Variovorax paradoxus EPS: one gene and its partner. The protein of the gene in region 1 interacts with the protein of each later gene in a pairwise test. Links are inferred from orthologs where the notes say so. Each region holds a gene or a part of one and is shown in the gene's direction. Other genes may lie near its edges. The genes, in order: rpe and eno.

Evidence for each region.
Region 2: the proteins of rpe (region 1) and eno interact in binary tests that used the Escherichia coli proteins (3 or more experiments, as listed by UniProt). The link is inferred for Variovorax paradoxus EPS from one-to-one orthologs.

What each region holds. Positions count from the first base shown.
Region 1 is NC_014931.1:566,477-581,666, forward strand. The notes cover bases 2,521-5,369. They hold rpe (ribulose-phosphate 3-epimerase), read left to right. Parts: upstream 2,521-3,523; coding sequence 3,524-4,216; downstream 4,217-5,369. Other genes in these bases: VARPA_RS02630 (site-specific recombinase), read right to left, coding at 2,521-2,935; apaG (Co2+/Mg2+ efflux protein ApaG), read right to left, coding at 3,068-3,463; VARPA_RS02645 (hypothetical protein), read right to left, coding at 4,206-4,478; VARPA_RS02650 (succinylglutamate desuccinylase/aspartoacylase domain-containing protein), read left to right, coding at 4,633-5,369. In the rest of the region: VARPA_RS02625 (cation:proton antiporter), read right to left, coding at 1-956; more of VARPA_RS02630, read right to left, coding at 953-2,520; more of VARPA_RS02650, read left to right, coding at 5,370-5,634; VARPA_RS02655 (Ku protein), read left to right, coding at 5,700-6,695; ligD (DNA ligase D), read left to right, coding at 6,708-9,317; VARPA_RS02665 (transglutaminase-like domain-containing protein), read right to left, coding at 9,463-10,281; VARPA_RS31295 (hypothetical protein), read left to right, coding at 10,577-10,726; katE (catalase HPII), read left to right, coding at 10,791-12,986; VARPA_RS30405 (DUF6396 domain-containing protein), read right to left, coding at 13,007-14,569; VARPA_RS02680 (phospholipase D-like domain-containing protein), read right to left, coding at 14,662-15,190. UniProt on the Escherichia coli protein: Catalyzes the reversible epimerization of D-ribulose 5-phosphate to D-xylulose 5-phosphate.
Region 2 is NC_014931.1:2,351,132-2,359,709, reverse strand. Bases 560-3,433 are described here. They hold eno (phosphopyruvate hydratase), read left to right. Parts: upstream 560-1,291; coding sequence 1,292-2,575; downstream 2,576-3,433. Other genes in these bases: pnuC (nicotinamide riboside transporter PnuC), read left to right, coding at 2,977-3,433; ftsB (cell division protein FtsB), read left to right, coding at 2,676-2,954; VARPA_RS10885 (DUF1330 domain-containing protein), read left to right, coding at 975-1,265; VARPA_RS10895 (CTP synthase), read left to right, coding at 560-686. Outside these bases: more of VARPA_RS10895, read left to right, coding at 1-559; more of pnuC, read left to right, coding at 3,434-3,597; VARPA_RS10865 (AAA family ATPase), read left to right, coding at 3,594-4,274; VARPA_RS10860 (hypothetical protein), read left to right, coding at 4,307-5,281; VARPA_RS10855 (AraC family transcriptional regulator), read right to left, coding at 5,294-6,121; VARPA_RS10850 (SDR family oxidoreductase), read left to right, coding at 6,261-7,028; VARPA_RS10845 (NAD(P)-dependent oxidoreductase), read left to right, coding at 7,055-7,909; VARPA_RS10840 (hypothetical protein), read right to left, coding at 8,127-8,578. UniProt on the Escherichia coli protein: Catalyzes the reversible conversion of 2-phosphoglycerate (2-PG) into phosphoenolpyruvate (PEP). It is essential for the degradation of carbohydrates via glycolysis.

The sequences.
Region 1 (15,190 bases):
ACGGCCAGCACCACGCTGGCCACCGGCAATGTCCAGTCGGCTTGCGCCGCCACGATGGAGACCAGCACGAACATCAGCATGGTGAGCAGCGACGCGGCGGTGCCGAGTTGCCGCTGCCATGCCCAGGGCTTGGGATTGAGGGTCTTGAGCAGCACGCCGCCGATCAGCGCAGCAAGCGGTGCCGAGCCGCCGACGTGCGCGGTGAGCGCCGCGCCGGCCGCGATGATCGCCAGCAGCAGGATCGAGGTGTTCTCGCTCGTCGGGCTCATCACGCGCAACGCGGAGCGAAGCGCAAGCGCCATCAGCGCACCGACCACGAACGAGAGGCCGAGTACCACCGCCACCGGGTAGAGCTTCTGCAGCATCGTCTGCGGTGCGCGCTCGATCAGGCCGGCCTGCGCGTAGCCGAGTGCGAGCGCGTAGAAGGTGTTGAGCGTGGCCAGCGTCATCGCGCGTTCGGTGACGGGGCCCGCGGCGCGCGTGTCGATGATCACGCGGCTCAGCACGGCCGGCGAAGCGACGATGGCCATCAGCGCGATCGGGTTGGCCACCGGCTCGGGCAGGCCCAGCAGCGTGAGCACCCAATACACGCCGAAGTAGGTCAGTGTGGCTTCGAGCAGGCTCTGCACCAGCACCATCGGGTTGTGGCGGAACCAGCGCAGCGGCAGCCGGCCGCCAGCCTCGAACAGCACCACGGCCACGCCCAGTTCAAGAAGGAAGAGGCTGATGCCGCGCAGCGGCCAGATCGCGCCTTCGAAGCCGGCAAAGCCGACGACCGCGCCGACCAGCGAATAGCCGATCACCTTGGGCAGCCCCAGGTAGCGTTGAACCAGGTGGCCGGAGGCCGCAGCGGCCGCCAGCAGCAGCGACCACAGCACGGTGGGCAGGCCCGCCGAAGGGCGCACCCATTCGGACCAGAAGCCCAGCAGATCGTTGATGAAGCTCGTCAAATTCATGCAGGTAGAAAAAAGCTCACAGGCCGGCTGCGCCAGCGCGCCCAGATGGCGCTGCGGATGCGGGCGCGGTCACCAAGGCTCACGCTGTGCGCGCGCAGCGCAAGGCGGAATGCGAAATAGAAACTCACGCTCACATTGAGCGCGCCGATCACCGGGATCGCCGCCACCGCCCACCAGAGGGCGGGCTGCTGCAGCACCGACAGGCCCGTGGACGCCGTGGCTGCGGCAATCTGCCCGGCCGAGAGTGTCACGTGGCGCACATCCAGCCCGAGCCCGAAGAAACCCGCGAACGCGGGCAGCAGGCCCAGCATGAGTCCCAGCGAGATGTTGGAGGCGAAGCCTGAGATGTGTGTGCGCATGAAGGTGGCCCAGCGGCGAGCCCGGGCGGCACCCAGAAAGGCGCCGATGCGTGGGTTGTAACGCATGGCGGAGTCCAGGCGATGCAGGACAAAGGCGTTTTCTGTCCATCCGGCGACGATGCTGGCCGAAAACAGCAGGATGCCGGTGATTGCCGCGAAAAGCGCGGTCGGCCCGGCGAGCGAGAGCGAATGCAGCGTGGCCGCGGCGTGCGCCGCGTCCAGCAGCGGCCGTCCGAGCGCGTACTGCACCAGGAGCGCGAGTGCGATCATCGCCGGCACCACCACCAGCACGTTGCCCAGCACCGCCGCCACCTGAGAGCGCACGAGGTTGGCCACCTCGTCGACGAAATGGTCCACCGCGCCGTCCGCCTTGATGTCGCGCAGCCGCGCCGCGAGCGCCGGCGCCGTCATCGCGGGCTGCTTGGTGGCCAGCGTCAGGTGCAGCAACTGGATCGCGACGAAGCTCGCCGCATACATCAGGCCCGAGGCGAGGCCGGCCCAGAAGGCCGACAGCGCCAGCGCGTAGATGCCGAACTTCAGCAGCACCGTCATGGCCGTGAGCGCGCCGCCGCCCGCGGCCTTCTTCACCATCTGCAGGTAACTCGCGCGGTCGCGGGTGATGTAGTGCTCGCCGGTCTCGGCGCTGCGCTCGGTCACCTTGGCCGCGAGCATCGACGAGTTCGTGGCAACGAGCGCGCGGATGCTGTTGCGCTCGCCGCCTGCGAGCACCAGCTTGCCGATGAGCCGCGCCACGCTGGGCGCGGGCGAGGGCGACATCAGGCAGTCGAGCAGCTCGCGGATGCGCAGCACGCGCTCGCGCAACTGGCGCAGCCGGAACACCAGGCCGACCGAGATGCCGTTGTCCTCCAGGTGCGTGTAGACCGACGAGGCGCTGGCGCGGCAGGCGTCGAGCCGGTCGCGGAAGGCGACGAAGGCGGCCTGCAGGGCCTCGTCGCTTTCTTCGCCTTCGGGCTGCTCGAACATCTGCTCGCGCAGTTCGTCCAGGTCGGCCATCAGCGCGTGGAAAGGGCGGTTCTCGTGGTGCTCCGCGCTGATGCGCAGGCGCAGCTCGGGCGAGAAACCGGCCGCCACCACCTGGCTGCCGCAGTAGGTGACCGCGTCCATCACGGTATGGCGCCAGCGCGGCGAGCCGTCGGTGTCCACGGTGGCATCGGCCAGCAGCGCGCCGATGCGGGCGAGCTGGGTGTCATCGAGCAGCGCGATCCAGCCCGCGTCGAACACGCCGGGCAGCACCATGCGGAACAGGTCCGAGGCATCGGTGGTCTCGGGCGTACCAGGCAGGATCTTCCGGCGCAGCCGCTCGCTCAATTCGCTCACGAACGCGGTGCGCGGCGCGAAGCCGTAGTCGGCCAGGAGCGTGGTCAGGTCGACCGATTGCGTGAACACCCGCCACCAGGCGCGCAGGCGCTCGCGCAACTCGGGCCGCGCCTCGACGGCATCGAGCAGCAGCGACACCCGGCCCATGGCCGCCTGCGGCGAGGCGCGGTCGCCGCGCAGCCAGTCGAAAAGATTGATGAGCCAGATGTGGCGCTGCGCCACATCGGCCGTGGGGTCGAGGCCGGCAAGCAGCCCCTGCAAGTCGCGCGATGCTGCAGCCATGGTGAAAGGAAAGGAGAGGAGAGGAAAGTCAGCGCGGGAGCACCGCGGAGCCGGCTTCGCCGGGCCGCTGGTGCTGCCCCCGGCGAGGGGCAAGGAGAGGCAAGACGAAGTGTGCGAAGCCCGGGGGCGTGCCTAGTGCAGCACCCGTGAAACGGGTGCACCGCCGATGTCTGCTTCGAGCACGAACATGGGAACCGGCACGTCGAAGCGCTCGCCTTCCTCGGTCACCACGAAGAAGCTGCCGTGCATCGTGCCGCTCGCCGCCTGGAGCCTGCAGCCGCTGGTGTAGCGGAACGATTCGCCGGGCGCCAGCAGCGGCTGCTGGCCGATCACACCCAGGCCCTTCACTTCCTGCGGGTGGCCCGAGGCGTCATTGATGAGCCAGTGGCGCGCGATCAGTTGCGCGCCCACCGTGCCCACGTTGGTGATGGTGATCGTGTAGGAGAAGGTGTAGACGTCGTCCTTCGGGGAGGACTGGTCGGCCAGGTAACGCGGTTCGACCTGGACGCTGAAGGGGCTGTGTGACATGGGGCGGATGGTAACGGAGGCCTTTCCTCGGACTTCCGCTCGCTGCGAGAATCCGGGGTTATGAGCACCCCGTTCCGCATCGCCCCCTCCATCCTTTCCGCCGATTTCGCGCACCTCGGCCAGGAACTGACCGACGTGATCGCCGCCGGCGCCGACTGGATCCACTTCGACGTGATGGACAACCACTACGTGCCGAACCTGACCTTCGGCCCGATGATCTGCCAGGCGCTCAAGCCCTACGCCAAGACGGCGGACGGCACCCCGGTGCCCATCGACGTGCACCTGATGATCCAGCCGGTCGACGCCCTGGCGGCCTCTTTCGCGCAAGCGGGCGCCGACTACATCAGCTTCCACCCCGACGCGTCGCCCCATGTGCACCGCAGCATCCAGGCCATCAAGGCCGCGGGCTGCAAGGCGGGGCTGGTGTTCAATCCGGGGCTGGGGCTCGAAGCGCTGGACTGGGCCATCGACGACATCGACCTCATCCTCATCATGAGCGTGAACCCCGGCTTCGGCGGCCAGAGCTTCATCGACTCGGCGCTGCGCAAGATCGAACTCGCGCGCAAGCGCATCGAGCAGAGCGGACGCGACATCCGCCTCGAAGTGGATGGCGGCATCAAGGCCGACAACATCGCGCGCGTGGCCTCGGCCGGCGCCGACACCTTCGTGGCCGGCAGCGCGATCTTCAACGCCAAGGACTATGGCGCGGTGATTGGCGAGATGCGCAAGAACCTGGCCGGCGTCAGCGCTTGATCTTGTCGTTGTAGACGCGGTCGGCCTCCGGCCCGCGGTCGGTGTCGACCACGCCGCGTTCCACGTCGTCGTGCGCCTGGCGGCCTACCTTGGTGGGTTTACCGTCCTGGGTCTGCTGGCTGTCCGAGGACTGGTCTCGCTCGTGCGGCAGGCGCGGCGCCGATTCGCCGCCCTGCTCGACCTTGGTCTTGCCGCCGCCCGCGTCCTTCGACGGGTCTTTCGGGTCGGTGGGCGGGGTCTTGCTGGGCTTGGCTTGGGTCATGCGATGGCTCCTTCGTGCGTTGCCTTGCAGCCTGCCCCGCACGGCGCGCCGCGGCGGTAGGACATGCAAGGCAGGCCCTGTAGGTCGCCGCTCGGGTGCTATGAAACGGATAGCGGCTTTGCGCCGGTGGAAGGGCCTCCGCAATAATCCCCGCATGTCTTCCGATCCTTTTGCCGGCGTGGCGACCGACAGCCTGCGCATCCACACCTTCGCCTCGCTCCACCCTGGTCCGCGCCTGCTCGTGATCGGCGGCGTGCACGGCAACGAGACCTGCGGCACCGCGGGCATCGAGCGCATCCTGGCCGAGTTCGATGCCGGCACGCTGCAGTTGCAGCGTGGCGAGCTGACGCTGGTGCCCGTGGCCAACCCGCTCGCGCGCCGGCGCCTGCAGCGCGAAGGCGAGCGCAACCTCAACCGCCTGTTCCGCCCGACCGACGAACCCGCCGACTACGAAGCCTGCATCACCAACCGCCTCGCGCCGGTCATCGCGCGCCACGAGGTGCTGCTCGACCTGCACTCCTTCCAGAGCGAGGGCGAGGCCTTCGCGATGATCGGCCCGCGCGACAACACCGGCACGCTGGAGCCCTTCGCCCGCTCGTACGAAGAGGGCCAGCTCGCGCTGCACATCGGCACGCCGATCGTGGTGGAAGGCTGGCTCGACATCTACGCCGCCGGCCTCGCGCAGCGCGCCGGCGGCGCGCCGGCCGACGAGGCCGCGCTCGACTTCGGCCGCGGCACCAACGAATACATCCGCAGCTGCGGCGGCTACGGCGTCACGCTCGAATGCGGCCAGCACGACGACCCCCAGGCGCCCGAGGTGGCGTGGCGCGCCATCCGCCGCACGCTCGCGCTGCTGGGCATGGCCGCCTTGCCGCCCGGGCTCTCGGGCGCGCCGGCGCAGCCGCCGAAGCTGCTGCGCCTGGCCAGCGTGACCGACCGGCTGCATGAAGAAGACAGCTTCGTGCGCGACTGGGCCACCTTCGACGAGGTGCGGCGCGGCGAGCCCATCGGCATGCGCCACGACGGCACGATGCTGAACGCGCCGGACGACGGCTTCATCGTGTTCCCCAATGCGCTCGCGCTGCCGGGCACCGAGTGGTTCTACTTCGCGCACCCGAGCGAGCGCGTCCTCGGGCCGGTGACCGGCACGGCCTGAGGCCGCGTTCCTACACCGCGCGGCCTGGGGCGCGGCACACATTCCGAACCTGAAGGAGTGTGCCCATGCCCGTCTCGAAGAAAGCCCCCGCGCCGCGCGTCCTGTGGAAGGGCGCGATCAGCTTCGGCCTCGTCCACATCCCGGTGGCGCTCTATTCGGCCACCACCGACCACGGCATCGACTTCGACTGGCTCGACAAGCGCAGCATGGACCCGGTCGGCTACAAGCGCATCAACAAGAAGACCGGCAAGGAAATCACGCGCGAGAACATCGTCAAGGGCGTGGAGTACGAGGACGGCGAGTACGTGGTGCTCAGCGACAAGGAAATCGCGGCCGCCTATCCCAAGACCACGCAGACCATCGAAATCGAGACCTTCGTGCCCGCGAACGGCATTCCGTTCGTGTACCTGGAGCGGCCCTATTACGTGGCGCCGATCAACAAGGGCGCGAAGGTCTACGCGCTGCTGCGCGAGACGCTGCAGCGCAGCGAGCGCGTGGGCGTGGCGCGCGTCGTGATCCAGACCAAGCAGCACCTGGCGGTGCTGGTGCCCGTCGGCCCCGGCCTCGTGCTGAACCTGCTGCGCTGGGGCGCCGACATCCGCCCGTGGAACGACCTGCCGCTGCCGTCCGAAGATGCGAAGAAGGCGGGGCTCACCGACCGCGAGCTCAAGATGGCCCAGCAGCTCGTGGAGGACATGAGCGGCGAGTGGGACCCGATGGAATACAAGGACGAGTTCAAGGACGAGATCCTGCGGCTGGTCGATCGCAAGGTGAAGGCAGGCCAGACCGAGACGGTGACGCAGCCTGACCCCGAAGAGGGCCAGTCCACCGAAGGCAAGGGCGCCAAGATCATCGACCTCACCGAGCTGCTGCAGCGCAGCCTGCGCAGCAAGGGCGGCAAGACGAAGGCCGTGGCCAACGATGAGGACGAGGACGACGACAAAGAAGGCGACGCGCCCGCGCCTCGCGCCAAGCCGGCGGCCAGGAAGCGCAAGCCCGCCGCAAAGGCCGCTTCGAAAGCGGCCTCGAAGACCGCCACACGCCATCGCCGCGCAGCCTGAGGTGCCTTCGCCATGGGAACAACCCGCACCGCATCGACCGCGCGCAAGGCGCTTTCCCGCTACCACGGCAAGCGCGATTTCTCGCGCACGCCGGAGCCCAAGGAGGGCGGCCGCGCGGGCCAGGGCGTGCTCTCCTTCGTCATCCAGAAGCACCACGCGAGCCGCCTGCACTACGACTTCCGGCTCGAACTCGACGGCACGCTCAAGAGCTGGGCCGTGCCGAAAGGACCGTGCCTCGATCCGACGGTCAAGCGCATGGCGGTGCATGTCGAGGACCATCCGATTTCGTATGCGGACTTCGAGGGCACCATTCCGCCGAAGCAATACGGTGCCGGCACCGTCATCGTGTGGGACCGAGGCGACTGGCTGCCGGAGGGGGGTAGCGAAGCCGACGCGCGCAAGGCGCTCGCGGCCGGCAAGCTCAAGTTCGAGCTGCGCGGCGAAAAGCTCAAGGGCCACTGGACGCTGGTGCGCATGCGCGGCAAGGGCGACGAGAAGCAAGAGCCGTGGCTGCTCATCAAGGAGCGCGACGACGCGGCGCGCGATCTTGCCGATTACGACGTGCTCGAAGAGCAACCCGCGAGCGTGCTGACCGGCCGCGGCTTGGACGAGGTGGACAGTCCGCCGAAGAAGGCGGCGCCCGCCAAAAAGGCCGCGGCGAAGAAGCCCGAGAAGAAAGCGGCAAAGAAGGAGGTCAAGAAGGAGGTCAAGAAGAAGGCCGCCTTGCCCGCCACCCTTCAACCGCAGCTCGCGGTCCTCGCCGCTTCGCCTCCGTCATCGCCCGACGACTGGCTCTACGAACTCAAGTTCGACGGCTACCGCCTGCTCGCGCGCATCGACAAGGGCAAGGTGCGCTGCTTCACCCGCAACGGCCATGACTGGACCGACAAGCTGCCCGTCATCGCCAAGGCCCTCGCCAAGCTACCCACCGATTCGGCCTGGCTCGACGGCGAGATCACCGTGGAAGGGGGCAACGGCGCGCCCGATTTCCAGGCGCTGCAGAACGCCTTCGACCGCGGTGCGACTTCATCCATCGTCTACTGGCTGTTCGATGCGCCCTTTCTCGATGGGCAGGACCTGCGCGACGAGCCGGTCGAGGAGCGACGTGCGCACCTGGCCCGCCTGCTCGGCAAGCGGCCACCGGCGACGCTGCGCCTGAGCGAGGCCTTCGATGCGTCGCCGCGCGACCTGCTTGCGTCGTCCGCGCGCATCGGCTTCGAGGGCATCGTCGGCAAGCGGAAGGGCTCGCCGTACGTGTCGCGCCGCTCGGCCGACTGGATCAAGCTCAAGAACCAGCAGCGCCAGGAGTTCGTGATCGGCGGCTACACCGCGCCCAAGGGTTCGCGCTCGGGGTTCGGCGCGCTGCTGCTGGGCGTGCACGACGACAAGGGGCGGCTGCGCTATTGCGGCAACGTGGGCACCGGATTCAACGCGGATCGGCTCGCCGACATCAAGGCGCGGCTGGACAGGCTGGCCACCGACGACTGTCCCTTCAAGCCCATGCCGGACGGCGCGAATGCGAAGGCGCAATGGGTCAAGCCCACGCTGGTGGCCGAAGTCTCTTTCGGCGAATGGACGCGCGAAGACCGCGTGCGCCAGGCGGTATTCCAGGGGCTGCGCACCGACAAGCCCGCGCGCGGCATCGTGCGCGAACGGGCGGCGCCTTCCGAGACATCGCCCGAGACATCAACCGAAGCATCAACCGACACACCCGCGAAGAAGCAAGGAGCAAGGAAATCCATGGCGCTGAAGATCACCCACGCCGACCGCGTGATCGATGCGAAGAGCGGCATCACCAAGGGCGAACTCGCCGCCTACTACGACGCGGTGGGCACGCTCATGCTGCCGCACCTGCGCGGGCGGCCGGTGTCGCTGGTGCGCGCGCCCGACGGCGTGGGCGGCGAGCTGTTCTTCCAGAAGCACATCCAGAACCGCGAGATACCCGGCGTCAACCTGCTGGACCCCGCGCTCGATCCGGGCCACGAGCCGCTGCTGCAGATCGACAGCAAGACCGGGCTCATCGGCGCCGCGCAGATGAACGTCATCGAGCTGCACACCTGGAACGCCACCTCGCGCGCCATCGACCGGCCCGACCGCATGACCTTCGACCTGGACCCCGGCGAAGGCGTGGGCTGGCCGCAGATCCAGGAAGCGACGCTGCTGGTGCGCACGCTGCTCGACGAACTGGGCCTGCCGTCGTTCCTGAAGACCAGCGGCGGCAAGGGGATGCATGTGGTGGTGCCGATCCGCCGGCAGTACGGCTGGGACGAGGTCAAGGGGTTCTCGCAGGCCGTGGTGGTGCACCTGGCGAAGACGATTCCGGACCGCTTCGTCGCCAAGAGCGGGCCGCGCAACCGCGTGGGGAAGGTGTTCGTGGATTACCTGCGCAACGGCTTCGGCGCGACCACGGTCAGCGCGTGGTCGGCGCGGTCGCGCCCGGGGCTGGGCGTGTCGGTGCCGGTGGCGTGGGAGGAGTTGCCCGCCCTGACCGGCGCCGCGCAATGGACCGTCGCCAACGTGGCCGAGCGCCTCGCCACGGGCAACAAGCCGTGGGCGGCGATGGAGCGCAGCCGAAAAGGCATCGCCGCGGCGATGAAGATGCTCGACTACAAACCGGCGTAGCGCCCCGGTTTTTCTCCCTCCCCTTCCCGGGGGAGGGGTTGGGGTGGGGGCACACGACGGCCTGCACAACAGCACGGCGCCTCATTGAAGGCCTGCCCCCATCCCAGCCTTCCCCCGGAAGGGGAAGGAGCGAATACCGAACCGCCTACTGCAGCACTTCTTCGGTCGTCACATCGAAGCGCTCCAGCGTGTTCGCGCCGAACACCATCGTGATCGGCACGTCCGCCGCGTCGCGCCCGCGCGCCATCACGATGCGGCCGATGCGCGGCGTGTTGTGGCGCGCATCGAAGGTGTGCCAGCGGTCGCCCAGGTACACCTCGAACCACGCGCTGAAGTCCATCGGATAGCGCACCGGCGGAATGCCGATGTCGCCCAGATAGCCGGTCACGTAGCGCGCCGGAATGTTCATGCAGCGGCACAGCGTGATCGCCAGGTGCGCGAAGTCGCGGCACACGCCCGTGCCCTCGCGAAAGCCCTCGAGCGCGGTGCGTGTGGCGCGGGCGTTCTGGTAGTCGAAGCGCAGGTGGCCGTGCACGAAGTTGCAGATCGCCTGCACGCGGTTCCAGCCCGGTGCCACGTTCGCGAAGTTGGCCCAGGCGAACTGCAGCAGTTCGCTGTCGACCTCGCAGTAGCGGCTGGGCAGCACGAAAGGCAATGTGCCCACCGGCAGGTCGGCCGGCGCGTGCTCGATGGCGCCCAGGTCGACCGGGTCGGGCGCGCCGGTGTCGAACACGGTCGCCGTGTTGCGCAGCCGCACGCTGCTCACGCCCAGAGGCACCTGCACGCGCGCGCAATGGTTGTCGAAGCTGTCGCGGTAATGGTCGGTGACCAGCGGCGGGCTGATGGTGATGTGCTCGCTGCCCTGGATGTCGGCGGCGCGCGAAGGGTGCACCTGCAGCATGTAGATCAGCGCGGTGGGGGCGGTGACGCCCAGCTGGATGTCGTAGCCGATCCTGATCTGCATTTTGGATTTCTTCCCTGGATGAACCAACCGGTGAGGCGACCGGTGCGCAAGAGACGCCGAGAACACGACAAGCACGATCGGTGCCGTCTTCAGCACATGCTATGCGACCGGGGTGTCCGAAGCCGCGCGCCACATCCCGCAAACCCTCGTAGTCCGCCGCGATGCGCTGTAGTCGTGCTCCTACTCCCGGGGCGCGCGCCCTCCCACATGCGAGGGCGGGGCGCCACTACGGGTAACAGACGGTGCAAAACATAACCTTCCAGGTCTGTACAGATCGATTCCTTGGAGGGAAATCATGGAGTTCGCAACCCTGTTCGATTCGCTCACCGGTGCGTGGGGCGACGAAATCCTGGTGTGGGCCGTTGCCGCGGTCGCCGGCTGCATCTGCCTGGTCGCCCTGGTGAACGTGCTCGACATGTTCCTCGACAGCAACGAAATGGGCTGACGACCCCGGGGCCAGGCGCCTTTTTTTCTTCTCCCGTTTTTCCATGAAAGATTCCAGGTCCCCGATGACGCCACAGAACAAAGCCGCCGCAGGTCGCCGCGCCAATGCCACCAAGACCGCCAAGTCCGGTGATGGCCGCAACACCAAGCAGCTGCAGCTCGATGGCTTCACCACCGAGCATCCCGCGCACCTGACCACCAATCAGGGGCTGCAGATCCCGGACAACCACAACTCGCTGAAGGCGGGCGTGCGGGGACCCACGCTCCTGGAAGACTTCATCCTCCGCGAGAAGATCACCCACTTCGACCACGAGCGCATTCCCGAACGCGCAGTGCATGCGCGGGGCTCGGCGGCGCACGGCTACTTTCAGGTCTACAAGTCGATGTCGCAGTTCACCTCGGCCGACTTCCTGCAGGACCCGGACGTGAAGACGCCCGTTTTCGTGCGCTTCTCGACGGTGGCCGGCGAGCGCGGATCGGCCGATACGGTGCGCGACGTGCGCGGCTTCGCGGTCAAGTTCTACACCCGGGAAGGCAACTACGACCTCGTGGGCAACAACATCCCGGTGTTCTTCATCCAGGACGCGATGAAGTTTCCCGACCTCATCCACGCGGTCAAGCCCGAGCCGCACCACGCGATGCCGCAGGCCGCGAGCGCGCACGACACCTTCTGGGACTTCGCCTCGCTCATGCCCGAGAGCACCCACATGCTGATGTGGGCGATGAGCGACCGCGCCATTCCTCGCAGCTACCGGATGATGGAAGGCTTCGGCGTCCACACCTTCCGTTTCGTCAACAGCCACGGCGAAAGCCACTTCGTGAAGTTCCACTGGAAGCCCAAGCTCGGCATCCACGGCCTGGTGTGGGACGAGGCACAGAAGATCGCCGGCAAGGACGCCGACTTCCACCGCCGCGACTTGTGGGAAGCCATCGAGAACGGCGACTTTCCCGAGTGGGAACTCGGCGTGCAGATCATTCCGGCCGACAAGGAGCACTCGCTCGGGTTCGACCTGCTCGACCCCACCAAGCTGATTCCCGAAGAAATGGTGCCCGTGCAGCGCATCGGCAAGCTGGTGCTCGACCGCAACCCCGACAACTTCTTCGCCGAGACCGAGCAGGTGGCCTTTCACCCCGGCCACGTGGTGCCCGGCATCGACTTCAGCAACGACCCGCTGCTGCAGGGGCGCCTCTTCTCGTACACCGACACGCAGATCTCGCGCCTGGGCGGTGCGAACTTCCACGAGCTGCCGATCAACAAGGGCGTGTGCCCGTTCCACAACTTCCAGCGCGACGGCATGCACCGCCAGACCATCGCGCGCGGCCAGGTGGCCTACGAGCCCAACACGCTGGGCAGCGGCACGGAGTTTCGCGTCGATGGCGGCAGCAACGGCTTCCAGTCGTTCCCCGAAGCGATCGATGCGCCCAAGGTGCGCCGCCGCAGCGCCTCGTTCGACGACCACTTCACGCAGGCGCGCCTGTTCTTCAACAGCCAGAGCGTGGCCGAGAAGGAACACATCATCGCGGCCTTCCGCTTCGAGCTTTCGAAGCTCGAGGTGCCGGCGATCCGCCAGCGCATGGTCGACAACCTCGCGCACGTGGACGAGAAGCTCGCGCGCCGTGTGGCCGAGCCGCTGGGCATCGGCGAGCCCGATGCCAAGGCGGCGGCGGGACGCGCGGGTTTCCGCGACCACCGCATCGCCCTGCCCATCGACGAGTCGCCCGCGCTCAGCATGGCCGACACCGGCGACGGCTCGATCCGCACGCGGAAGATCGCGATTCTCGTGGCCGACGGCATCGATTCGGCTTCGCTCAAGCCGATCCGCGAAGCGCTCGAACAGGCGGGCGCGCAATGCAAGATCGTCGGCCCGCGCCTGGGCACCGTGGCCAGCGCGTCCAAGCGGCAGATCGATGTGGAGATGACCTTCTCGAACACCCCCTCGGTGATGTTCGATGCGGTGCTGGTGCCGGCCGGCGCCGACAGCGCGGCCACGATGTCGGCCACCGGCGATGCGGTGCACTTCGTCCTGGAGGCCTACAAGCACTGCAAGGCGATCTGCACGGTGGGCGAGGGCGTGAAGCTGCTCGCTTCGCTGGGCGTCGGCGCGGACGGCGATGCGCCCGCGGGCGTCGTCGTGGCCGCGACGCCGGTTACCAACCTGGGCGACACCACGGCTGCCCAGCAGATCGCGCAGGACTTCGTTGCGGCGATTGGGAAGCATCGGCATTGGGACCGGGCGAATATCGACGCAGTGCCGGCGTAAATGTGTAGAGGCGAACGGCGCTAACTGTCGATTGTGGTCAGCGTCACATGCACATGGCCTGAGGTATCCGCTCGATTGGCATCACCGATCCAATGCCACCGGATATCCCTGGCGGCCACGGTGATTCCTCCCGCTTCGTGCAGTGTGGTTGGTACCGGGAAGGGCTGGCCTTCTTCGATGTAGGCCTGCCGCCATGGCTCGTGGAATACCGCATGGTGCGCGTGCTCCTTCTTCAGGCCCGCAGACCAGATGCCGGTCTGCGGACAAGGAACGGTTCCACTGCAACTGCGGGGCGCTTCAGGTCCCGGCACATATCGCGCAATGCCCTGTGCCACGTATGGATGGCTCGATGCAGCCTGCTGCACCGGCAGTCCCTTGTAGTGCCAGGACACCGCGCCATAGCCGGGTGGAACCTGTTCCGCCAGATTGGGTAGCGGCTCGCCGCGGTTGAATTTCCACGGCACCTGTGCCGCGTTCCAGTTGGCTTGCCAGTCACCCCGGATCACATCGATCTGAGGCAGCCAGTAGCCGGTGAAGTGGGCGTGCTGCCTGGCCTTGAGGCTCCAAGGCCTGCCGTGGTTGTCGTAGGCGTTTTCGTCGGGCGGTGGCGCGATGTTGCCGGTCAACACATAGCCCTGAGGGATGTGGGTACGACCGGTACGGTTCGCGCCCGGCGTGGCCGGTGTTGGCTGCTTGACGATGACCGCTTTGGCCGCATCGATCAGTGTTTCGCGTTTGCCGTCCCAGAAGGGCAGTGAAGCAGGCGGCAGGGGCAGAACCTTGTCGAGATTGGGGAAGCGCAGGTCGGGGTTGAGTTCGAGGGCGTCGCCCAGAAGGCTATAGCGCTCAGAACGGGCGCGGTCGATTTGATTGCCCGAGAGGGGATCAACTTGGGTAAAGGAAGAAGACAGATAGTTGGCGGCGTCTGCACTGCCGAACTTTGCCCCTTCATGCAGAACAACGAGCGCGCGGGTGTAGTTCTTGTCGATATCCAGGGTTTGCCCCAGCCTGTAGGCAGCCTCTCCATCCCCTTGCGCAAACGCGCATTCCAGCATCTTGAGGCCCACCTTTCGGTTGCCCCAGATGCCCATCTGTGCATCGTCATAAGCGGCATCCAGCTTGTCGCCGATGTATGTCTGCGCCGCAGGATTGCCCATGTCCGCTGCGAGTTGCCAGAACCCGTAGGCCCGGTCAATGTCCGATTTGACCCCGATGCCGCTCTGGTGGTAAGTGCCCATCTTGTCGAAGGCACCGGGCACGCCCTGCTTCATCAATCCTTCGACGATCAACACCGCTCGTTCGGTGTCGCGCTGCACCCCCAGGCCGCGCTCATGCAAGCCCGCGAGATTCATCGCGGCCTTCCAATGCCCCATGGCCGCAGCTTTCTCCCAGAGCTGCGCCGCCTTCTTGTAGTCGCGCTGGTTGGGCCAGAGTTCGTTGTTGGTCACAGCCATGCCCTGCTGGAACAGCATTTCCACTTCGACCGCAATCGGCGGCAGCTTCGCTGCCTCGTGCACGCAGGCGAAGTCGGCCCGATGCGGGTTGAAGGTCTTCAGGTTCATGTTGCGGGGCAGATCGTTCATTGCACAGGCAGTCAGGGTGAAGAGAACTAGTAGCGTGGCTAGTGCTGCGCTTGAATGGGAGATGTCGCAAAGACGAGATGGCTTCATGGCGATCAACCCAGGCGGATGCTGCTGGCGCGGTCGTCGTGGAACGCGACCAAGAAACAAGACGGAGCTTCGCCAAGGGCCTTCTTCTTGAAATTCTTGTAGGCCTCTCTGCGCCAGTTTTTAAACGTTTCTGCCATCACCGTCTGATCCGTCGCCACCCCGCCCGCGAACTTCCCGTCGGTGTGCTGCCCCCACACCCGTTCGCGCAGATTCTTGGCAGTGACCGGATCGTCGCTCGCGATATTGATCTCGCTGTCCACCGCAAAGCTGCGCAAGTTCAAATTCGCGCTGCCCAGCGTGAACATGCTGTCGTCGATGACCATCAGCTTGCTGTGGATGTAGATCTCGCGATAACGCGCCTTGAGCAACTGGTTCTCCAGATCCTTGATGTAGTTGATGCCCCCGGCGTAGCCGGGGGAGTTCGGGTCGTAGTTCGCTGACTTCTTCCATCCGTCGAGTTTGGCCAGCCTATCTCTCTGGGTGGTTTGCCAGTTCGTATCGAAGGTCCACAGGCTCGCCACCAGCGAGCGCATG
Region 2 (8,578 bases), 1.8 Mb from region 1 along the record:
TCGACTCCGAAACCATTTCCGCGCAAGACGTCTCGCGCCTCGCGAAGTACGACGCCATCCTCGTGCCCGGCGGCTTCGGCCAGCGCGGCGTGGAAGGCAAGATTTCCGCGGCCCGCTTCGCCCGCGAAGGCAAGGTGCCGTACCTGGGCATCTGCCTGGGCATGCAGGTGGCCACCATCGAATACGCACGCCACGTGGCGGGCCTGAAGAACGCCAACAGCACCGAGTTCGACCCCGAGACGCCCACCCCCGTGATCGCGCTGATCACCGAATGGAAGGACGCCGACGGCACCGTGAAGACGCGCGACGCGAAGTCCGACCTGGGCGGCACCATGCGCCTTGGCGCCCAGAGCTCCGATGTCTCGCCGGGCACCTTGGCCCACAGCATCTACGGCGACGTGGTCACCGAACGCCATCGCCATCGCTACGAAGCCAACGTCAACTATCTGGACGAGCTGCGCGCCGCCGGCCTCGTGATCTCCGCGCTCACGCAGCGCGAGCACCTGACCGAAATCGTCGAGCTGCCGCAAGACGTGCACCCCTGGTTCATGGGCGTGCAGTTCCACCCCGAATTCAAGTCGACGCCATGGGGCGGCCACCCGCTCTTCAACGCGTTCATCAAGGCAGCACTCGATCACAAGGCACAGGGCGCGGGCGGCTCGAAGAGCCTGAAGGCTGTTGCATGAGCCGTTGGGGCGTTTCGAAGGCGAACACCGCAGTGCGCAGCGTGGAGGCGTCCGAATGAGGCTCTGCGGGTTCGACGTCGGGCTGAACCAGCCCTTCTTCCTGATCGCCGGCCCCTGCGTGATCGAATCCGAGCAGCTGCAGATGGAAACGCACCCCGATCCCGCCAAGGCATTGAGCGACGGCCCCAACGCCGTGCCGCTCAAGCACATGAAGGCCCTGCTCGAGACGCTCGTCGCGCTCGACCGGGTCACCAAGAAAAACGCTTTTCTCGAGGACATCTTTCAGCAATGACCAGCGCCTACATCATCGCCAACGTCGAAGTCACCAACCCGGTGCAGTACGAGGACTACAAGAAGTGGTCCACCGAAGCCATGAAGGCGCACGGTGCCGAGGTGTGCGCGCGCGGCGGCAAGGTCGAAGTGCTCGAAGGCGACTGGGCGCCGCAGCGCATCGTGATCCTCAAGTTCCCGAGCGTCGAAGCCGCAAAGAAATTCAATGAATCGCCCGAATACGGCAAGGCGCGCACAGCGCGTCAGGGCGCCGCGATCATGCGCATGATCGTTGTCGAAGGTGTGTGATCCGTTTTATTTGAGAAAGACAAAAGATGAGTGCAATCGTTGACATCGTCGGCCGCGAAATTCTCGACAGCCGAGGCAACCCCACCGTCGAGTGCGACGTGCTGCTCGAGTCGGGCACCATGGGCCGTGCGGCCGTGCCCTCGGGCGCATCGACCGGCTCGCGCGAAGCCATCGAGCTGCGCGACGGCGACAAGAGCCGCTATCTCGGCAAGGGCGTGCTGAAGGCCGTCGAGAACATCAACACCGAGATCTCCGAAGCCGTGCTCGGCCTCGATGCCAGCGAACAGGCCTTTCTCGATCGCACGATGATCGACCTGGACGGCACCGACAACAAGGCGCGCCTCGGCGCCAACGCCACCCTCGCCGTCTCGATGGCCGTGGCCCGCGCCGCGGCCGAAGAGTCGGGCCTGCCGCTGTACCGTTATTTCGGCGGCATGGGTGGCATGCAGCTGCCAGTGCCGATGATGAACGTCATCAACGGCGGCGCGCACGCCAACAACAGCCTCGACCTGCAAGAGTTCATGATCATCCCCGTGGGCGCCAAGAGCTTCCGCGAGGCCGTGCGCTATGGCGCCGAAGTGTTCCATGCCCTGAAGAAGATCCTGGGCGACCGCGGCATCAGCACGGCGGTCGGCGACGAAGGCGGCTTCGCCCCCAGCGTCGAGAGCCATGAAGCGGCCATCCAGCTCATCCTGGAAGCCATCGACAAGGCCGGCTACACCGCGGGCGAGCAGATCGCCCTGGGCCTCGATTGCGCGGCCAGCGAGTTCTACAAGGACGGCAAGTACGTGCTGTCGGGCGAGAACCTGTCGCTGTCGGCCGAAAGCTGGACCGACATGCTCGCCAACTGGGTCGACAAGTACCCGATCATCAGCATCGAAGACGGCATGCATGAAGGCGACTGGGACGGCTGGAAGCACCTGACCGAGCGTCTGGGCAAGCGCGTGCAGCTGGTGGGCGACGACCTGTTCGTCACCAACACCAAGATCCTGCAAGAGGGCATCGACAAGGGCATTGCCAACTCGATCCTGATCAAGATCAACCAGATCGGCACGCTCACCGAGACCTTCGCCGCCATCGAGATGGCCAAGCGCGCGGGCTACACGGCCGTCATTTCGCACCGCTCGGGCGAAACCGAGGACAGCACCATCGCCGACATCGCCGTTGGCACCAACGCCGGCCAGATCAAGACCGGCTCGCTCTCGCGTTCGGACCGCATCGCCAAGTACAACCAGCTGCTGCGCATCGAAGAAGACCTCGGCGACATCGCCAGCTACCCGGGCCGCGGCGCGTTCTACAACCTCAAGTGATGCCAGCCACCCGGCTCGCCAGGCCACGCACTTCGCCGCTCCATCCGGAACGGCAGCGCGGCGGCCCCGGTGTGCGGGTGGCGTAGACAGACACTCATTCATGCGCGCGCGCTTCGTTCCTCCCATCGTCCTGCTGCTCCTGCTGGTCGTTCTCCAGTGGCAGCTGTGGAACGGGCGCGGCAGCGTGCGCGACGTCGTGCAACTGCAGACCAAGCTGACCGATCAGAAGGAAGCGAACGCCAAGGCCACGATCACCAACGAGCGGCTGGCCTCGGAGGTCAACGACCTGAAGGACGGGCTCGAGATGGTCGAAGAACGTGCGCGAGCGGAACTCGGCATGGTCAAGCCGAACGAAGTATTCGTGCAGATCGCGCACTGACCCTTCAACACTCCGCCTGCTGATGCCCGAGTTCCTCTCGGCCCCCGCCTTCGCGCTCTGGGGCTCCCCCGTCAGCTGGCTCGAACTCGTGGCCGCCGTCCTCGCGCTCGCGATGGTCGGCTGCAACATGCGCGAGATCCACTGGGGCTGGCCGCTGGCCATCGCCAGTTCGCTGCTCTACGTCGCGGTCTTCGCCAAGGCGCGCATCTATGGCGATGCGTCGCTGCAGGTGTTCTTCGCCTTCGTCGCGCTCTGGGGCTGGTTCCAATGGCTGAGCGGCCATCGCAGTGACGGCAGCGCGCTGCATGTCAGCCGGCTGTCGTCGCGCGGCATCACGCTGACCCTGGTCGCCTGCGCCATCGCATGGCCCGCGGTCGCCCTCTTCCTTGGCCGTTTCACCGACACCGACGTGCCGTGGTGGGACGGTTTCGCCACCGGCCTCAGCCTCATCGGCCAGTTCCTGCTCGGGCGCAAGTTCATCGAGAACTGGCTCATCTGGCTGGCGGTGAACGTCGTGAGCGTGGGCCTGTTCATCCACAAGGGCCTGTGGCTCACCGTCGGCCTGTACGCCGTGTTCGCGGTGCTCAGCGTGGCCGGCTACCTGGCATGGCGGCAGCGCCTGCCGGCGCTGGAGCGCGCATGACGCCGATGCTGCCGACCGGTTGCGTCATCGCGGTGCTGGGCGCCGAGAGCACCGGCAAGACCGAACTGGCGCGCGCCATCGCACAGCGCCTGCAGGAGCGCGGCATTCCGGCCACGCTGGTGGGCGAGTACCTGCGCGAATGGTGCGATCGCGAAGGCCGCACGCCGCGCCCCGACGAGCAGCAGGCCATTGCCGACGAACAGACGCGCCGCATCGACGCCGCAGCAGCAACCGGCGTCGTGATCGCCGACACCACCGCGCTCATGACCGCGGTCTACAGCGAGCAGCTCTTCGACGACCGCTCGCTCTACGCCGGCGCCCTCGCAGCCCAGCGGCGCTACGCCATCACGCTGCTCACCGCGCTCGACATTCCCTGGGTCGCCGACCACCTGCGCGACGGCCCCCATGCCCGCCAGCCGACCGACACGCTCGTGCGCGCAGCGCTGACGGGCGCGAAGCTCTCGTTCACCGTCGTGCACGGCACCGGCGGCGAACGCCTGGCCAACGCGTGGAACGCCATCAACTCGATCGCCAGTGGCGAAGACCGCGAAACCCGTGCGCGTGCGAGTGGCAAGGCCGACGCAAAGCCCGCCGCGTGGACATGGCCTTGCGAGAAGTGTTCCGACCCGGAATGCGAACATCGGCTTTTCACAGACCTGATCGGGCGGCGCGAATAAGCAAGCCGCCGTTCTTCTTCCACGGAGACCTGATGCCCCTGCACCCCGCCCCGCGCACCGCCTCCCTCCTGCCCTTTTTTATCGCCGCGCTACTGTCGGCCGGCCCTGCCCTCGCAGCCCCCGTCGCCGCCACTGTCGAGAACGGCACCACGACCACCGCCTGCGCCGAGGAAGACAACGTCTCCATGGTGCTGCGTGGCGAGGGCATCCGCCACATGCGCATCGAGGCGCTGCAGCCCGACTACCTCGACAAGATCGGCAACGACGTCACCGCGCCTGATTTTTCTGGCTGCAATTTCGATGGCGGCACACACCCCACCGATCCCGCGCACCGCTTCAAGAAGCGCACCGTGGTGCTGCTGGACAACGCCGAGTGGCGCATCGTCGGCATGACGCTGCCCACCTTCTGGCGGCCGCAGCGCGTGCCGGTGCAGGTAGGCAAACGCAGCGACCGCGGCTTTCACCTGCTGCAGGTGTTCAAGAAGGAGAACGGCAAGGCGCTGGAGGCCATCGTGCTGTATCCCTCCGACGGTTACTGGCGCCTGAAGCCGCTGCCCGAGGCGCGCTTCGGCGACGGCGTGTACGGCTCGTCGTTCCTGCTCGGGCCCGTCGAGCAGGCCGGGCGGCCGGTGGTGAACATCGCGTCGATCCGCGTGGTGCCCAAGCCACTGGCGATCCACCTGCGCTTCACGAACGGCGGCAGCGCGGTAGCGCGCGTGGACGAGATCAGCCGCAAGCGCACGGCGCTGGATGTGACGCTGTCGAAGCCCACTGCGAGCGCGCAACCCTTCGCGGTGCTGCGCTCGATGTACGTCACGCCCGACAACGCCGATATGAGCGAAGTGCGCTGGCAGGAGTCGCCGGGCGCCGCATCGCAGGCCAGATCCTTGCCCGAAGTGAAGTCGCTCAACGCCACGCAGGTGCGCTTCGGCCGCAGCCTGCCTTCGAAGCACAACACGAGCGCGCCGGACATCGAATTCAGCGGCTTCGACAACGAAGCCCGCTGAGCGCAGCAGCGGTCAACCAGCGCGCCGCACCTCGCCCGGCGTCACACCGAGCACGCGGCGCATGCACCGCGCCATGTGGCTCTGGTGCGAGAAACCGCTCTCCAGCGCCACGAGGCTCGCCGGCATCGCGCTGCGCAGCAGCAGGCCGCGCGCGCGGTCCACGCGCCGGTGCACCACGTACTCATGCACCGGCAGGCCGGTGGAGCGCTTGAATTGCGTCTTCAGGTGCGAGGCGCTCAGGCCTGCGATGTCCGCCAGCGCGGACAGCGACAGATTGCCGTCCAGATTCGCCTCGATGTACTCCGTCACACGCCGCAGTTGCGGCCGCGACAGCCCCTGCACGGGCGCCGCCTCGACCTTCTGTCCCGCAATCAAGTGCACTGCCAGCGCGGTGCCCAGGCTGTCGGTGTACAGCGTGCCGTTCGGAAATCCCGCGCGCCGCTCGGCATCGAGCGCGAGGGCGATGTGCTCGATCTGCGCATCGCGGAACTGGTGGCGTTCGCCGAGCCGCGCACGCTCGGCGGGCAGGGCCATCTCGTCGGCGGTGCGCTGCAGCAGCGAGGGCGCCATGCGCACGACGATCGAGGTGCTGGGCGCCTCCTCGTGCCAGACGTCGGTCGCGCCGGCCGGCAGGATGTCGAGGTCGCCGCGCGTGTAGAGAAACTTGTGCAGCCGGCAGGCGCCCGGCACAGGTGCGCCCGCGTGCAGCTTGATGCGGTGGTCGGGCAAGGCCTCGTAGCCGACCACGCCGGCCGGGGTCTGGCGCATGTCGACGCGCAGGCCGGAGGGTGCGGGCATCACGAAGCTGTCGGCCGTCAGTGCCAGGTCGTTGTAGCTCATCGGAAAGATTATCTGCCGCGACCGCGCCGCATGCCATCGTCCGTTTGTGCTCCCGCACGGCCGAATGTGCGCGACCTTTTGCGCGGCAATCCCGATCATTCGCAGCCATGAACTCCAATCGTTTCAAGGCATGCGAACCATGAACAAACCCTACGCGGGCAAGAAGGCCGTCATCACCGGCGGCACCATCGGCATGGGACTGGCGACGGCACAGGCGCTGATCGAAGGCGGCGCCGAAGTGCTGGTGACCGGGCGCAACCCAGAGAACCTCGAAGCCGCGCGCCGCACGCTGGGCCCCGGCGCCCATGTGCTTGCGTCCGATGCGGCCTCGCTCGCCGACATCGATGCCCTCGCCGTCACGGCGCGCGAGCGCTTCGGCCGCATCGACCTGCTGCACATCAACGCCGGCATCGCGACACTGGAGCCCTTCGCGCAGGTGACCGAAGCGGGCTACGACCGCGCTTTCGCGATCAACACCAAGGGCCCGTTCTTCACAGTGCAGCGCCTCGCACCGTTGATGCCGCAGGGCAGCGCGATCGTCTTCACCTCGTCCATCGCCGACGAGGGCGGCATGCACGGCATGAGCGTCTACAGCGGCACGAAAGCCGCGCTGCGCTCGTTCGCCTCGGGCTTCGCGGCCGAGCTGGTGACGCGCGGCATCCGCGTCAACGTGGTGAGCCCGGGGTTCATCGACACGCCCACGCTGGGCATCGCCGATGCTACGGCCGAGGAGCGCGCGGAGTTCATCCGCGTGGGCGACCAGATCACGCCGATGCGGCGGCATGGCACGGCAGCCGAGGTGGCGCGCGCGGTGCTCTTCTTCGCCTTCGAGGCGACCTTCACGACGGGCGCCCGGCTCACCGTCGATGGCGGGCTGGGGCAGAAGCTCACCCCGGCCGCCGCCTGAAATCCGCACCCAAAGGAACACACGAAATGACCGACGTTTCCCTCATCGGCCTCGGCCCCATGGGCATCGCCCTCGCACGCGCCCTGCAATCGAAATTCACGCTGACGGTATGGAACCGCACCGCCGAACGCGCGAAGCCTTTACTGAACCAGGGCACGGTGCTCGCACCCGGTGCGCTCGCCGCGGTGCAGGCCAGCCCCGTCGTGCTGGTCTGCGTGGCGGACTACACGGCTTGGCGCGCCATCCTCGCCGCGCCCGGCGTGGCCGACGCGCTGCGCGGCAAGGTGCTGGTGCAATTGAGCACCGGCACCCCGCAGGACGCGCGCGACGACTGGGCAGCCCTCGGCGGCGTCGCGTATCTCGACGGCGCCCTCCTCGCCACGCCCGGCCAGATCGGCCGGCCCGACACGCCGCTCTTCATCTCCGGCGAAGAGCGCGCCCTCGCCGCCTGCCGTCCGGTGCTCGAAGCCATCGCCGGGAACATCCAGTACATGGGCGAGCCCATCGGCAACGCGGCCGCGTGGGACCTCGCCACGCTCTCTTGCATGTTCGGCGCGATGAGCGGGTTCTTTCACGGCGTGCGCATCTGCGAATCCGAAGGGCTCGGCGTGGCCGCCTTCTCGCAGATGATCGGCGCGATCTCGCCGGTGCTCGGCGAAATGATCAGCGCCGAGGGCCTGGCCATCCACGCCGACCGCTACGGCGAACCCGAGAGCTCGATGGCCACCTGCGCGGGCGCGGGGCGGCTCTTCGTGAAGCAGGCGCGGGAAGCCGGGCTCGATGCGAGCTTTCCGGATTTCCTGATGGGGTTGTTCAAGCGGTCGCTGGATGCGGGCTTTGCGAACGAGCGGTTGGCGGCGATGGTGAAGGTGATGCGTTAGCCCAACGCTGATGTCGTTGCGCAGCATTGCGATAACCGGACTCCCCGCGTCATAGAACTAGAACCGCAACCACGCGACGTTCCTGCTTTGAAGCGGCAGCGTGCTCTTCCACTGCACTGCAATGCGATGGACTACGGGAACGCGCCGTACCGCTTCAACGATGCCGATACCGCATGCCGTTCGGCTGAATATTCCTGGCGGCTGCGAGGAACACCCGTCACCACAGACGCGCTTTGGTTTGGCCTAGCGTCTCGACGCACTTCGCCAAGGCCTTGGCGCGTTCCTCGCGCAGACGCAGCCAGCCGTCGGCTTGCCATGTGGTCCAAGCCACCGGCTCCGACTGATAGAAGCAATTGGCCGGCATGGGCGGAAGACCGAAACGCAGGCTTGCCAAGGCCAAGCCGGCGCTGAACTGCAGGCGGTACAACTCGTCCTGGCCCGACAGGTTTTCGTAGACGAGTCGCCATGCGCCGGGGTTGATCGGCGCGTCGGCCTCGGCAGGCAACTGCGCGGCAGCAACCATGTCTTCGCGCGTCCATCCGCTTTCGCTGCGGCCCCGCTCCAGTTCCTTCCACGCTCGGGCCGCATAGACACGGGTGGCGATCTCATTGAGCGCCTCAGGTAATTCCTTCATGCCGGGGTTATTCGCCCATGGCTGCCCTGCCAGTT